Roseobacter denitrificans OCh 114: one gene and its partner. The protein of the gene in region 1 interacts with the protein of each later gene in a pairwise test. Links are inferred from orthologs where the notes say so. Each region holds a gene or a part of one and is shown in the gene's direction. Other genes may lie near its edges.

What was found.
Region 2: the proteins of rpe (region 1) and eno interact in binary tests that used the Escherichia coli proteins (3 or more experiments, as listed by UniProt). The link is inferred for Roseobacter denitrificans OCh 114 from one-to-one orthologs.

What each region holds. Positions count from the first base shown.
Region 1 is NC_008209.1:1,053,160-1,061,327, reverse strand. The notes cover bases 2,987-5,930. They hold rpe (ribulose-phosphate 3-epimerase), read left to right. Parts: upstream 2,987-4,084; coding sequence 4,085-4,777; downstream 4,778-5,930. Other genes in these bases: RD1_RS05060 (ABC transporter ATP-binding protein), read left to right, coding at 5,455-5,930; RD1_RS05065 (class I SAM-dependent methyltransferase), read right to left, coding at 4,799-5,284; RD1_RS05075 (AMP-binding protein), read left to right, coding at 2,987-3,946. In the rest of the region: RD1_RS05090 (SDR family oxidoreductase), read right to left, coding at 1-195; RD1_RS05085 (L-idonate 5-dehydrogenase), read left to right, coding at 308-1,339; RD1_RS05080 (sulfite exporter TauE/SafE family protein), read left to right, coding at 1,407-2,156; more of RD1_RS05075, read left to right, coding at 2,249-2,986; more of RD1_RS05060, read left to right, coding at 5,931-7,230; RD1_RS05055 (ABC transporter substrate-binding protein), read left to right, coding at 7,223-8,168. UniProt on the Escherichia coli protein: Catalyzes the reversible epimerization of D-ribulose 5-phosphate to D-xylulose 5-phosphate.
Region 2 is NC_008209.1:3,014,453-3,020,094, forward strand. The notes cover bases 2,049-5,046. They hold eno (phosphopyruvate hydratase), read left to right. Parts: upstream 2,049-2,909; coding sequence 2,910-4,184; downstream 4,185-5,046. Other genes in these bases: RD1_RS14440 (DMT family transporter), read left to right, coding at 2,049-2,845; RD1_RS14450 (GNAT family N-acetyltransferase), read left to right, coding at 4,181-4,696; RD1_RS14455 (NAD(P)/FAD-dependent oxidoreductase), read right to left, coding at 4,686-5,046. In the rest of the region: RD1_RS14430 (DEAD/DEAH box helicase), read right to left, coding at 1-1,146; RD1_RS14435 (Fur family transcriptional regulator), read left to right, coding at 1,484-1,897; more of RD1_RS14440, read left to right, coding at 1,973-2,048; more of RD1_RS14455, read right to left, coding at 5,047-5,642. UniProt on the Escherichia coli protein: Catalyzes the reversible conversion of 2-phosphoglycerate (2-PG) into phosphoenolpyruvate (PEP). It is essential for the degradation of carbohydrates via glycolysis.

The sequences.
Region 1 (8,168 bases):
TGCATCAAAGGGCAGCTGATGCGTCCCCTCGCCCAACTGCGCGGCGGCAGCGGCGAGTTTGTCCGTGTCGCGCCCGTTCAGCACGATGTCAGCGCCCGCCGCTTGCAGGCCCTTGGCGAGTGCAAAGCCGATGCCTTGCGACGATCCCGTAATCAGGGCGCGGCGGCCCGTCAGGTCAAATAGGCTCAGGCTCATGATATTCCTCTTTGTGCTCGACAATTGCGATCTGTCCCGCTTATTTTACCCCCAACCCTCAGAGTCAAGGACGCCGGGCAACCCGCCCCTTGAACAGCCCAAAGAGACCTCTATGAAATCGCTTGTTATCCACGCCGCGCATGATCTGCGCATCGAAGAGCATGAGCCACAGGCCCTTGGTGCCGGACAGGTTCGGATCGCGCTGGCGACCGGGGGCATCTGCGGATCGGATCTGCACTACTATCACAATGGTGGCTTTGGCACGGTACGCCTCAAGGAACCCATGGTGCTGGGTCATGAAGTATCCGGGCATATCACAGCACTTGGGGCGGGGGTCAGCGGGCTTGAGGTCGGGCAGTTGGTGGCGGTGTCACCCTCGCGCCCCTGTGGCACCTGCAGCTATTGTGCTGAAGGGATGCGCAACCAATGCCTGAACATGCGGTTTTACGGCTCCGCCATGCCGTTGCCACATATTCAGGGGGCATTCCGGCAGGTTCTGGTCGCGGATGCTGCGCAATGTGCCGTGGCCGACGGTTTATCCGCTGGCGAAGCTGCCATGGCCGAACCCCTGGCCGTCTGTCTGCATGCCGCCAGTCAGGCTGGCCCGCTGCTCGGCAAGCGCGTGTTGGTGACAGGCTGCGGCCCCATCGGGTTGCTGAGCATTCTGGTTGCCCGCCGCGCGGGTGCGACGGAAATCGTCGCGACGGACCTGACCGATTTCACGCTGCAAATGGCCGCCGCACAGGGGGCGGATGTCACGATCAACGGCGCGACCGATCCCGACAGATTGGCGACCTATCAAGCGGGCAAGGGCACCTTTGACGTGCTGTTTGAATGCACGGGCGTGGCCGCCGCACTGGCTGGCGGGATCGCAGCCCTGCGTCCGGGTGGCATCATTGTGCAACTGGGGTTGGGCGGAGACATGACCCTACCGGTGCAGGCATTGACGGCCAAGGAGTTGCAACTGCGCGGCTCGTTCCGCTTTCATGAGGAGTTCTTTACAGGTGTGACGCTGATGCAAAAGGGGCTGATTGACGTAAAGCCCCTGATCACGCAAACGCTGCCGCTGGCAGATGCCATTGCCGCCTTTGATCTGGCCAGCGACAGAACACAGTCGATGAAGGCTCAGATCAGTTTTGCCTGACTTCCTGACATCCTTGCGCGCACCAAGCAGTGTTGCGAGCCGCTGCCCGGCGTGGAACGGGTAAACGATGGACCTGACAATGCTCATCGTGATCGCGGGCTTTGCCTTTCTGGTGTCCGGCGCAATCAAAGGGGTCACCGGCATCGGCCTGCCGACGGCGGCCATTGCGTTCATGACGCTTTTTCTGGACCCGCGCACGGCAATCGCGCTGGTGCTTTTCCCGATGCTGGGCTCGAATCTGTGGCAGATGCTGCGCGGTGGATTGCTGAAACGAACAGCACGCCGATACTGGCTTTTTGCCGCCGTTCTGTTTCTGGGCGTCGGGACAACGGCCATCATGACGCAAACCACATCAGACCGCGCGCTGCTCGCTATTCTTGGCATTGTGGTGCTGATCTTTGTCGCGGTCAGTTGGCGCAAACTGCTGCCGCCCCTCGCCGACCGCTATGACACTGCTGCGCAAATCTTCTTTGCGCTTGTGGCCGGAGTGGTGGGCGGCATGACCGCCGCGTGGGGGCCGCCGATGGCGATGTACCTGCACACCAAAGGCGTCGATAAGGATGAGTTCATTCGCGCCACTGGGTTTATGATCTCGGTCGGGTCACTCCCGCTTGTGGTGACTTACGCGCAGGTCGGGTTTTTATCTGGTGAACTTGCCGCGATCTCATTTTCCATGCTGCTGCCGACCCTGATTGGCTTTACCGCCGGGGAAATTCTGCGCCGCAAGATGTCCATCGAAGCCTTTCGCAACGCCATCCTGATCCTGTTCTTCTTTCTGGGTCTGAACCTGATCCGCCGGGCAATCTGGTACGTCTAATGGCGATCAAGTTGTAAATTCGTCATAGTACCACTCGCCTGCTCCGCGCCTCTGCGCTAGCCTTGAGGCAAATCAGCAAGGGGATCACAGCCGTGAGCGCATTGGGTCGGCAGCCACAAAACAACCTCTCTCATGTCTGCGGGTCGACGGCGGATCCATTGTGGAACGTGACGATCCCGCAGCTTCTGGCGCAAACGGCAGCACGTCTGCCGGATCACCCCGCCGCGGTTTTCACCCGGCAGGCCATCCGCTGGACCTATCGCGATTTTGAGCGCGAGGTGGACCGGCTTGCGGCAGGTTTGCTGACGCTTGGCATCGAAAAAGGGGACCGCGTCGGCATCTGGGCGCCCAATTGTGCAGAATGGCTGCTGACACAATTCGCCACGGCCCGGATCGGCGCGATATTGGTATGTATCAACCCCGCCTATCGTCTGTCCGAACTGGAATACGCGCTCAACAAGGTGGGCTGCGCAGCGCTGGTCATGGCACCGCGGCACAAATCATCAGACTACGTTGCGATGCTGACGGAACTGATGCCGGAACTGGCAAACGCCACACCCGGCGCGTGCCAAGCCGCCCGCGTGCCCATGCTGCGCCATGTGATCGTGACCGGCGACGCACCACCGGCGGGAACCACCGGGTTTGACGCGCTTTGTGCAGCGGGCAGTGGGGTTTCGGTCGAAACACTGGATCAGATTTCCAACGACTTATCCCCCCAAGACGCAATCAATATACAATTCACCTCCGGCACCACGGGCAGCCCGAAAGGCGCGTGCCTGACGCACCACAACATCGTCAATAATGCGCATTTCGTGACGCAAACGATGCAGTTTACCGAAGCGGACCGACTGTGCATCCCGGTGCCGTTTTATCACTGCTTTGGCATGGTCATGGGCACGTTGGGCTGCGTGTCCAAAGGGGCCACGATGGTCATTCCCGGCGAAGGGTTCGATGCGCGCACCACCCTTGAAGCCGTCACACGGGAAAAATGTACGGCCCTTTACGGCGTGCCCACGATGTTCGTGAACGCCTTGGAACTTGCGGATTTTGACGCCTTTGATCTGTCCAGCCTGCGCACCGGGATCATGGCAGGGGCACCCTGCCCGATTGAAGTCATGCGGCAGGTTCAGGCGCGCATGCACATGCACGGCGTCACAATCGCCTACGGTATGACGGAAACCTCACCTGTGTCTTTCCAAAGCAACGTGGATGACCCACTGGAAAAACGCGTGTCCTCCGTCGGTCGCATCCACCCGCATGTGGAGGTGAAAATCGTCGATGCCACGGGCAACACCGTCAAAACAGGTGAACAGGGCGAACTGCTGACACGCGGCTATTCCGTGATGCTAGGATATTGGGAGGACGACGCACAAACCGCCGCCAGCATTGACGCGCAGGGATGGATGCACACCGGCGATCTGGCGCGTCTGGATGCGGATGGGTTTTGCACCATCACAGGAAGGCTCAAGGATATGATCCTGCGCGGTGGCGAAAACATATATCCGCGCGAGATCGAAGAGTTCCTCTATACCCACCCTGACATCCTGCAGGCGCAGGTCTTTGGCATTCCCGACCACAAACTGGGCGAAGCGGTCTGCGCGTGGATCGTGGCCCGCGCGGGCAGTGACCTGACCGAAACCGATGTGCAGGATTTTTGCCGCAGCGCCATCGCGCATTTCAAGGTCCCTGCCTATGTTTCCTTCAAGGATGAGTTGCCCATGACCGTGACCGGAAAACCGCAGAAATTCGTAATGCGCGACCGGATGGTCAAAGAGCTTGGGCGGGGTTGACGGCGAGGTACGCGCCCGTGCCCGCTGCGTCCCACAGGTAACCTGTGTCGTATAAAATTCATCGGCCACACCCTTGGACAAAGGGCGCCCGGACCGATATAGGCGGAATGATAAAACGTCTCCCGAAAGGTTCGTCCAATGGCACTCAACCGCTCATTCAAAATCGCGCCGTCGATCCTCTCTGCCGATTTCGCGAACTTTGGCGCGGAATGCGAAGCCATAGAGGCGCAAGGCGCGGATTGGGTGCATGTGGATGTGATGGATGGGCATTTCGTACCCAACATCACCTTTGGCCCCTCGACCTGCGCTGCGATCCGCCCGCATATCAAGACCGTCATGGACGTGCACCTGATGATCGCACCCGTCGATCCTTATATTGATGCCTTTGCCAAGGCGGGAGCCGATGTCATCACCGCCCATGTCGAAGCGGGCCCGCATATCCACCGCACCATGCAGGCCATCCGCGCAGCTGGCGCAAAGGCCGGCGTTGCGCTGAACCCCGGCACCCCTGCCTCTTCGGTCGAATATCTGCTGGATATGGTCGATCTGGTCTGTGTCATGACGGTAAACCCCGGTTTTGGCGGGCAGAAATTCATCCACAGTCAGGTTGAAAAGGTGCGCCAACTGCGTGCGATGATCGGCGACAGGCCCATCCATATCGAAATCGACGGCGGTGTTGATCCCACCACCGCGCCCTTGGTGGCGGCGGCGGGCGCGGATGTACTGGTCGCGGGATCGGCCGTCTTTCGCGGCGGGTCCGTCAGCAACCCCGCGCCTTACGGGGCGAACATCAAGGCCATACGCGACGCGGTTTTGTCGACAACCGTCTGACACACCGCCCTGATCGCGATATCAGCGCCGGTAAATGAAACACCGCCCCTCGATGGCGTCTTGCGGCAGCGCGATCTGCGTCAAGGTCTCAAAATACATCCGGTCACTTGACACCATCAGCCCCCCGTCGGCCAGCAAGGGTTCAATCAACGGGGACACCCGGCGCGCAAATTCATCGTTTTTCTGCGCGTTGTGCCCGCCAAGGTCTGCATGAATAAGCCGTGCCGTTGCGCCAAAGCGCGTCAGGGCCAGCGGCAGCGTTTCAAAGACATCCCCCAAAAGAACCCGATCGTCCGGCGGCGTGCTGTCGGGATGAGAGGCAATCGCGCGCTCAAAAACATAGATGTCTTGCTCTGGCATGATCTCGCACATGTGATGATAGGTGCGCCCATTGCCCAGACCAAGCTCGAAAACCGGCCCCGAGATATCCGCCGTAAGCTGAGCGGCATGGTTCAGGCAGGCCCGTTGTGACACCATGCGAGCAATGAATAAATCAAGTCGGCTCATCTCGTCATCCTTTGCAAAACTCGCGCTCCCAATGCCTGCTTTTGTCAAAAATTGGTAGCACAAAGCGCAACTCTCCGTTCAACGCTGGACCTGAGGAAAGAAATCGCGTTGACTGATACCGTTAACCCCGTCGCCGCCATGCTGGAAGAGATAGAAGAAGTGGCCCCTCGATGACGACACCACTGCTGGATGTATGCAACCTGAGCATCGGTTTTGGTACTGCCGACCCGGTCGTGCGGGACGTGAGTTTCAGTGTCATGCCCGGTGAAACGCTCGCACTTGTCGGAGAAAGCGGGTCCGGCAAAACCATTTCCTGTCGCTCCGTGCTGCGCATTCTGCCCGAGGCGGCACAAATTCGCAGCGGCACGATCAATTTTGCATCCGCGAGCGGGCCGACCGTTGACCTGCTGGCGATCAAGGAACGCGCCATGCGGGCCATTCGCGGTGATCAGATTTCGATGATTTTTCAGGAGCCGATGCGCTCCCTCTCGCCGCTGCACCGGCTGGGCGATCAGGTCGCCGAAGTCTTGACGCTGCACCGCAACCTGAGCCGCGCGGAGGCGAAGAAATCAGTGTTGGAAACATTCGAACGTGTTGGTTTTCCCGACCCGGCGCGGGTCTGGAAATCCTATCCGTTCGAGATGTCCGGCGGGATGCGCCAGCGCGCCATGATTGCGATGGCCATGGTCGCCAAGCCTGAGCTGTTGATCGCGGACGAGCCAACAACGGCCCTTGATGTGACCACACAGGCACAGGTCTTGGGGCTGATCAATGATTTGCAACGCGACACCGGCATGGCCGTGATACTGGTCACGCATGATTTGGGTGTCGTGGCAAATATGGCTGAATCCGTTGTGGTCATGAACAAGGGCCGGATCATGGAAAGTGGCCCCGCGGCGGCGGTTCTGGGCGCTCCTGCACATGGGTACACGAAAAAACTCTTCGCCGCCGCGCCCTCCATCCCGCAGGTTGCACATCCGGTTGAACGCACCAAAAGCGCAGATCACATCCTCGAACTGCGCAGCGTCTGCAAGACCTATACGATGCGCGCGGGCGGCTGGCGTGCGCCGCAAAGTATTACCGCCTGCCACCAGGTTAACCTGACACTGGAACGTGGCAAAACCCTCGCTGTTGTCGGGGAAAGCGGGTCGGGCAAGACAACCTGCGCCCGCATCGCCCTTGGGGCCGAAGCACCAGATGAAGGCGGCCACGTCCTGTTTCGCGCCGAGGCAAACGCGGAGCCGCTGAAAATTCACGCGATGACGCCTGCGGAGCGGGTCAGATTCCAGAAACAGGCGCAGATGGTCTTTCAGGACCCTTATTCGTCGCTGTCGCCGCGCATGCGGATATCGCAAACGATGACGGAGCCGATGGAAATTCACCGGATCGGCACCAAGGCTGAGCGGCGCGACAAGGCGGCAGAAATGCTGCGCTGGGTGGGGCTTGATCCATCCATGCTGGTGCGCTTTCCGCATGCCTTTTCCGGGGGGCAGCGGCAGAGGCTGTCGATCGCGCGGGCGCTGACGCTGGACCCGGTGTTACTGGTGTGTGATGAGCCGACCTCGGCGCTCGATGTCTCGGTCCAGGAACAGATCCTGACCCTGCTGGAGGACATTCGCGACCGTATGGGTCTGAGCTATCTGTTCATCAGTCACGATCTGGCCGTTGTCGCGCGCATCGCCGATGAGGTCGCGGTCATGCGTCAGGGTGTTGTGGTCGAACAGGCCGCCCCCGACATGCTCTTTTACAACCCGCGCCACCCCTATACGCGGGCTTTGATCGCGGCCCAGCCGACGCCCGATGTGAACCGTCCCATTGACCTTAATCTGGTATCGCAGGGTGCGGGCTCACCAGCCAGCTGGCCCGATGAATTCCGCTTTGAGGGGGTCGCGGCCCCGGCGTTAACTGAACTCGCACCCGGTCATAAGGTACGTTGTCATGTATAGATTTCTGTCTGCCCTTATCGTGATCATTTGCCTGCATCAGCCCGCTCTGGCGCAGACACCGGCGGCTCTTCAGGAAAGCAGTTTCTGGGCGCAGGAAGTGTCCGCCGGGAACATGCCACCCGTTGCCGAACGTTTGCCGGTTGACCCGCTCGTCGTTGATCTCACCGCGAAGGGGCGCACCTATGGGCAACAGGGGGGCACGCTGCGCACGCTGATCTCGCGTTCAAAGGACGTGCGCCAGATGGTCGTCTACGGCTACGCCCGGCTGGTCGGATATGATCACAACTATGAAATCTATCCGGACATCCTGCGCGATGTTGAAGTCGAGGAAGGGCGCAAGTTCACCTTGCACCTGCGCCGGGGACACAAGTGGTCTGATGGCCAACCTTTCACCTCTGCCGACTTTGAATACTACTGGCGTCATGTTGCCCTGAACAAGGAATTGAGCCCGTCCGGTCCGCCGCAAAACCTCTTTGTGGATGGTGTGTTGGCCAGCATGACATTCCCGGATGCGCATACCGTGGTCATCGAATGGCCCACGCCGAACCCCGGTTTCTTGCAGCTTCTTGCGCAGGCAAGCCCCTTCCTGATCTATCGACCGGCGCATTACCTCAAACAGTTTCACGCCGATTTCGTGGACAAGAAAGACCTGCGCAAACAGATCAAGAAGGCGCGGGTCAGAACCTGGGCCGCGCTGCACAACGGGCTTGATAACATGTACAAGTTCGACAATCCGGCGCTGCCCACCCTGCAACCCTGGATCAACGCCAGTGCTGGTAAATCCAGCCAGCGGCTGTTTGTGCGCAACCCCTATTACCACCGGGTGGACAAGCGCGGCGTGCAACTGCCCTATATCGACATTGTCAAAATGACCGTCGTGGGTGGCGGGCTGATCGCGGCAAAGGCCAACGCCGGCGAGGTCGATTTACAGGCCCGCG
Region 2 (5,642 bases), 2.0 Mb from region 1 along the record:
CGGAATATCCGCAGCCTCCCAAGGCCTGCCGGAGCCGACCGGGATCGAGATCCCCATGGTTTTCTGGATCGCCTTCAACTCGCCCATCTCATCGGGCGCACAAAACGCGATGGCCGCACCATCCTTGCCCGCCCGCGCTGTGCGCCCGATGCGGTGAACGTAATTGTCAGGCACATTCGGCAGATCATAGTTGTAGACATGTTTCACGTCCGGAATGTCGAGACCCCGCGCGGCCACATCCGTCGCCACCAGAACCTTGATCTCCCCGGATTTGAAGGCTGCGATGGCGCGGTCGCGCTGGCCCTGACTTTTGTTGCCGTGAATGGAGCCTGCCGCGTAGCCCGCCTTGACCAGCGATTTCATCAGCTTTTCAGAGCCGTGTTTCGTACGGCCGAAAACCAGTGCGCGTTCGTCGCGGTGTTTGTCCAGCATCTCGATCAACAGGCCGGGTTTTTCGGATTTGGCGATGAAATGGACTTCCTGCGTGACCTTGTCGGCGGCCTTGCCCGGCGGGGAGACCTCAACCCGGATGGGGCTGCGCAGATAGCTATTGGCCAGTTCGTTCATCTGTTTCGGCATCGTGGCGGAAAACAGCATCGTCTGACGCTCTTTGGGGATCACGCTGGCGATCTTGCGCAGATCATGGATGAACCCCATGTCCAGCATCTGGTCCGCTTCATCCAGCACCAGAAAAACCGCCTCATCCAGCCGCACGGCGCGGCGGTCCATCAGGTCCAGCAACCGCCCGGGCGTTGCAACCAATAGATCAACACCGCGCTCTAACCGTTTGATTTGGTTGTTTATCGACTGGCCACCAACCACCATCGCAACCTTCACCTTGGTGTTTTCGGCAAAGGAGCGCAGATTGACGCTGATCTGCGTGGCCAATTCACGCGTCGGCGCCAGAACCAGCCCGCGCACGGATTTGGGCGCGGGCCGCCCGTCGAGTTCCAGCATCTGCGCCACCAGCGGCACGCCAAAGGCGGCCGTTTTACCGGTGCCCGTTTGCGCAAGGCCCATCACATCGCGCCCGTTCATCGCATGCGGTATCGCCTGTTTCTGGATCGGAGTCGGATCCTTCAGACCCATGCGGCCCAGTCGTGCCACCAGTTCCGGTGGCAGGTTCATCATTTCGAAATCGCTCATTCTTACCCTCTCGCAGGCTCTTGCCTACGCAAAATCGCAGCCGCCCAACAAGACGGCCATCGCAGGATGCACTCGGGATCACAGGCGCAGGCAACATACCTGCCACTGTCCTTTGCGCTCGCACCCACGCGTGATTTTGGGAACATAGGTGGGCCTTATCGGTCACAGCGCGCGCCCTGAACGACGTCCCGCGGCAACTCTGCTCACGCGGCAGAAGGCATCACCAGACACTCACATGCGCCTTGCTGGTGCAGAAGTCAACCGAAACACAAAAACTTGGCTGGAACCCCTGCGCAAAGGCGGCTAAAAACTCGGCCTACGTCACGGGGGCCATCGCATGAGCAAACCAATCATCAAACGCTGCGAGGCGAAGGGGCTGCGCATGACCGGCCAGAGGCGTGTCATCGCGCAGGTCCTCGAAGACAGCGCGGATCACCCGGATGTCGAGGAGCTTTATGCGCGTGCCGTGACCATCGACGGCGGCATTTCCATCGCGACGGTGTACCGAACGGTCAAGCTTTTCGAGGAAGCGGGCATTCTGGACAAGCTCGAATTCGGCGACGGGCGCGCGCGCTACGAGGACGCCGAACGCGACCATCATGATCATCTGATTGATATGAATTCAGGCGAGGTTATTGAATTCGTAGACGCCGAAATCGAAGCCTTGCAGGAGCGGATCGCCAACAAGCTGGGATATGAGTTACGCGGGCACCGTCTGGAACTCTATGGTGTGCCGCTGAAAAAAGAGTGATGCAAGCGCGCGGCGTGGACATCTGCAACGGCGCGGCCTAAGGGACTGGCATCCCTTTTGGCAGGAAAACCCCCGATGGATAATTTGCGCGGCGCGGCCCTCATGGTTCTGGCGATGCTTCTTTTCGCGCTGGAAGATATGCTGATCAAACTGCTGGCCGTTGATCTGCCCATCGGCCAGATCGTGGGCATGCTGGGTCTGGGCAGTGCGCTGCTGCTGGCCATCGTGCTCAAGACGCAGCGTCAGGCGCTGTTTACCGCCGCCCTGCTCACCCCCGCGATCATGCTGCGCGCTTTTGGCGAGTTGGTCGGCACCATCGGGTTTGTAACGGCCATCGCCCTTACTCCGCTGTCGACGGCTTCGGCGATCCTGCAGGCGACGCCACTGTTTGTTACGCTGGGAGCGGCGCTGTTTTTGCAGGAATCCGTTGGATGGCGGCGCTGGACGGCGATTATCGTGGGCTTTTTCGGGGTAATGCTGATCATCCGGCCCGGGCTTGAGGGGTTCAGCTGGCTGTCGCTCTTTGCGGTGCAGGGGGTCATTGGCCTTGGCATTCGCGATCTGGCAACCCGGCGCGTACCGCCAGAGACATCCTCGCTGCAGCTCAGCTTCTGGGCTTTCCTCGTGCTGATCCCGGCGGCGGGGTTGATGATGTGGTTCAACCAGACCAGCCCGATCACGCCACCGCCCTCTACGCTGCTCTATTTTATTGCCGCGCTGTTGATCGGAATTTTCGCTTATTACTGCATTGTCGCAGCCATGCGCGTGGGCGAAATCAGCTTCGTCACACCTTTTCGCTATTCCCGCATTCTCTTTGCGCTGGTCATCGGCATCAGTATCTTTGGCGAGCGCCCTGATGCGCTGACCTTGCTGGGGGCTGCGATCATCGTCGCCTCCGGTCTTTATACGTTGTGGCGCGAACGCCGGGTCCGGGGCGGGGCGCACTAGGCCTTTCCATCCTTGAGCCGTCGGGCTATCACCTCGGCAAATTCATATGCAGGAGCCCACACTCATGAGCACGATCATCGACATTCACGCCCGCGAAATTCTGGACAGCCGTGGCAATCCAACGGTCGAAGTTGATGTGATCCTCGAAGATGGCACGATGGGGCGCGCCGCCGTGCCCTCCGGTGCCTCGACAGGCGCCTACGAGGCGGTGGAACGCCGCGACGGGGACAAGACCCGCTATATGGGCAAGGGCGTGCTGGAGGCGTGCGCCGCTGTCAACGGTGAGATCGCGGATGCGCTGGTGGGTCTGGACGCCACTGAGCAGGTCGACATTGATGCAAGCATGATCGAACTGGACGGCACGGCGAACAAATCCCGCCTTGGCGCGAACGCCATTCTGGGCGTGTCACTGGCCGCCGCAAAGGCTGCTGCGGATTACTGCACGCAGCCCCTCTACCGCTATGTCGGGGGTACATCGGCGCGTGTCCTGCCCGTTCCCATGATGAACATCATCAACGGTGGCGAGCATGCGGACAACCCGATCGACATTCAGGAATTCATGATCATGCCGGTGGCCGCCGACAACATCCGTGACGCCGTGCGCATGGGATCAGAAGTCTTCCATACACTGAAAAAAGAGCTCTCCGCCGCGGGCCTCTCCACGGGCATCGGTGATGAAGGTGGCTTTGCACCCAACATCAACTCCACCCGCGACGCACTTGATTTCATTTTGAAATCCATCGAAAAGGCAGGGTACAAACCGGGGGAGGAGATTTACCTCGCTCTGGATTGCGCGGCGACAGAATATTTCAAGAATGGCAAATACGAGTTGTCAGGTGAAGGCAAATCGCTGACGTCTGAGGAAAACGTGGCCTATCTGGCGGCATTGGTCGCGGATTACCCGATCATCTCCATCGAGGATGCGATGTCCGAAGATGACTGGGACGGCTGGAAGGCGCTGACGGACGCCTTGGGCCACAAGGTTCAACTGGTCGGGGATGATCTGTTCGTCACCAACCCTGAGCGTCTCGCCACAGGCATCGAACGTGGATCGGCCAACTCGATGCTGGTCAAGGTCAACCAGATCGGCACCCTGACCGAAACGCTCAAGGCCGTGGATATGGCCCATCGCGCCGGCTTCACCAATGTGATGTCGCACCGCTCCGGAGAGACCGAAGACGCCACAATCGCGGATCTTGCGGTCGCCACGAACTGCGGTCAGATCAAGACCGGCTCGCTTGCCCGCTCTGACAGGCTGGCAAAATACAACCAGTTGATCCGGATCGAGGAAGCCTTGGGCGAAACAGCGGAATATGCCGGTCGTTCAATCTTGCGATGAGCCCGGTGATCACGATCAGGCCCGCGCGAACGTCCGATGAACTTGACGATGTTCGGCGGCTCTGCTGGGAGTATCGCGACTATCTGCTGGGTTTTGACGCCAGCATGAAGAACATCGTCGATGTCTTCTATCCCGTGGACGCTTATACCGCGCTCATGCAGGACCTGGCAGGGAAACATGCGCGCCCGCGTGGCGAAATTCTGCTTGCCAAGCGTGACGAGCATTCCGTCGGCTGTGCCATGATGCACGCGCTGAATGATCAGGACGTCGAAATCAAGCGCGTGTTCGTCCAGGCGCAGGCGCGTGGCACTGGCGCGGGCGCACAACTGTCGCAAGCCTTGATCGAACAGGCGCGCAGCGACGGTGCAAAACGCATCTTGCTCGACACCAATGCCAGTTTCACAGGGGCACGGCGTCTTTATGAAAAGCTGGGGTTTACGCAGCGCGGCCCCTACAGTGAAATCCCCGAGGTAGCCCTGCCCATGCTGGTGTTTTACGAACTCAAGCTGTAAAGCGCTGCGGCCTGTAGGGTGCAATCAGCGAGGCTTCTTCATTGCTGAGCGCCTGCGCCAAGACCTCTTTCGCCGCGATTTCAGACACCAGAGGCGCAAGTGTCGCGCCGGAGTGCATCGTGCTGACGTAAAGGCCCGCCAAATCACTTGCCCCGACCACCGGCAGCCCGTCCTGAGGCACGGGGCGATGCGCCAGCGTGACCTGCTCCCACGTCAGCGACTGACCCAGCAGGTCAGATACCCGCGCGACCGCCCGGTCGGCGAGCACTTGCGGGTTTTCATCAATCGCTTCGGCACTGTCGCTTTGATGCGACGCCGAGGTAGGTGCCAGTATCCGCCCGGACGTATCCTGACGCACCTCCTGCCCCGGCGTGACCAGAATATGCGAAATGACCAGCGCGATCGGCGCGGACCTGACAATAAGTGCCGGACGCGTCAGCATCGGCAAGGACTGCCCCACATCCGCCAACAAGCCCTGCGTCGCCACGCCCGTCGCCAAAAGAACCGCGTCAGCGGGGATCGTGCCCCCTGACCAACGCACGCCCTGCACATGCTCGCCCTTGTGCTCAAGCCTCGTGACGGCAACGCCGGCGATGACGCGCGCGCCAAGCGCTGTGGCCGCTGTCAGAGCGTCATGGGCAAGTGTCGCCAGATCCACTGCGCCTTCGCGGTGCATATGCAAGGCGCGTGGGGGAGCGGCGATAGACGGCTCCAACGCCGCGATTTCTTTCTGTTCAAGGATCGACACCGCATAGCCATAGCTTTTGAGCATATCATACTGAGCCGCGATGCCCGCGTCGTCTTCCCAGGACAGGCAGCCCTGCCAGACCGTAGCCCGTGAGGCGAGGATATCCGCCAGACGCCGATGCGCGGACATGGCCGCAAAGCGCAGATCGAAATGGTTGCGGTCATGGAAGAAACTGGCGTTGATCCACCCGAAAGAAGC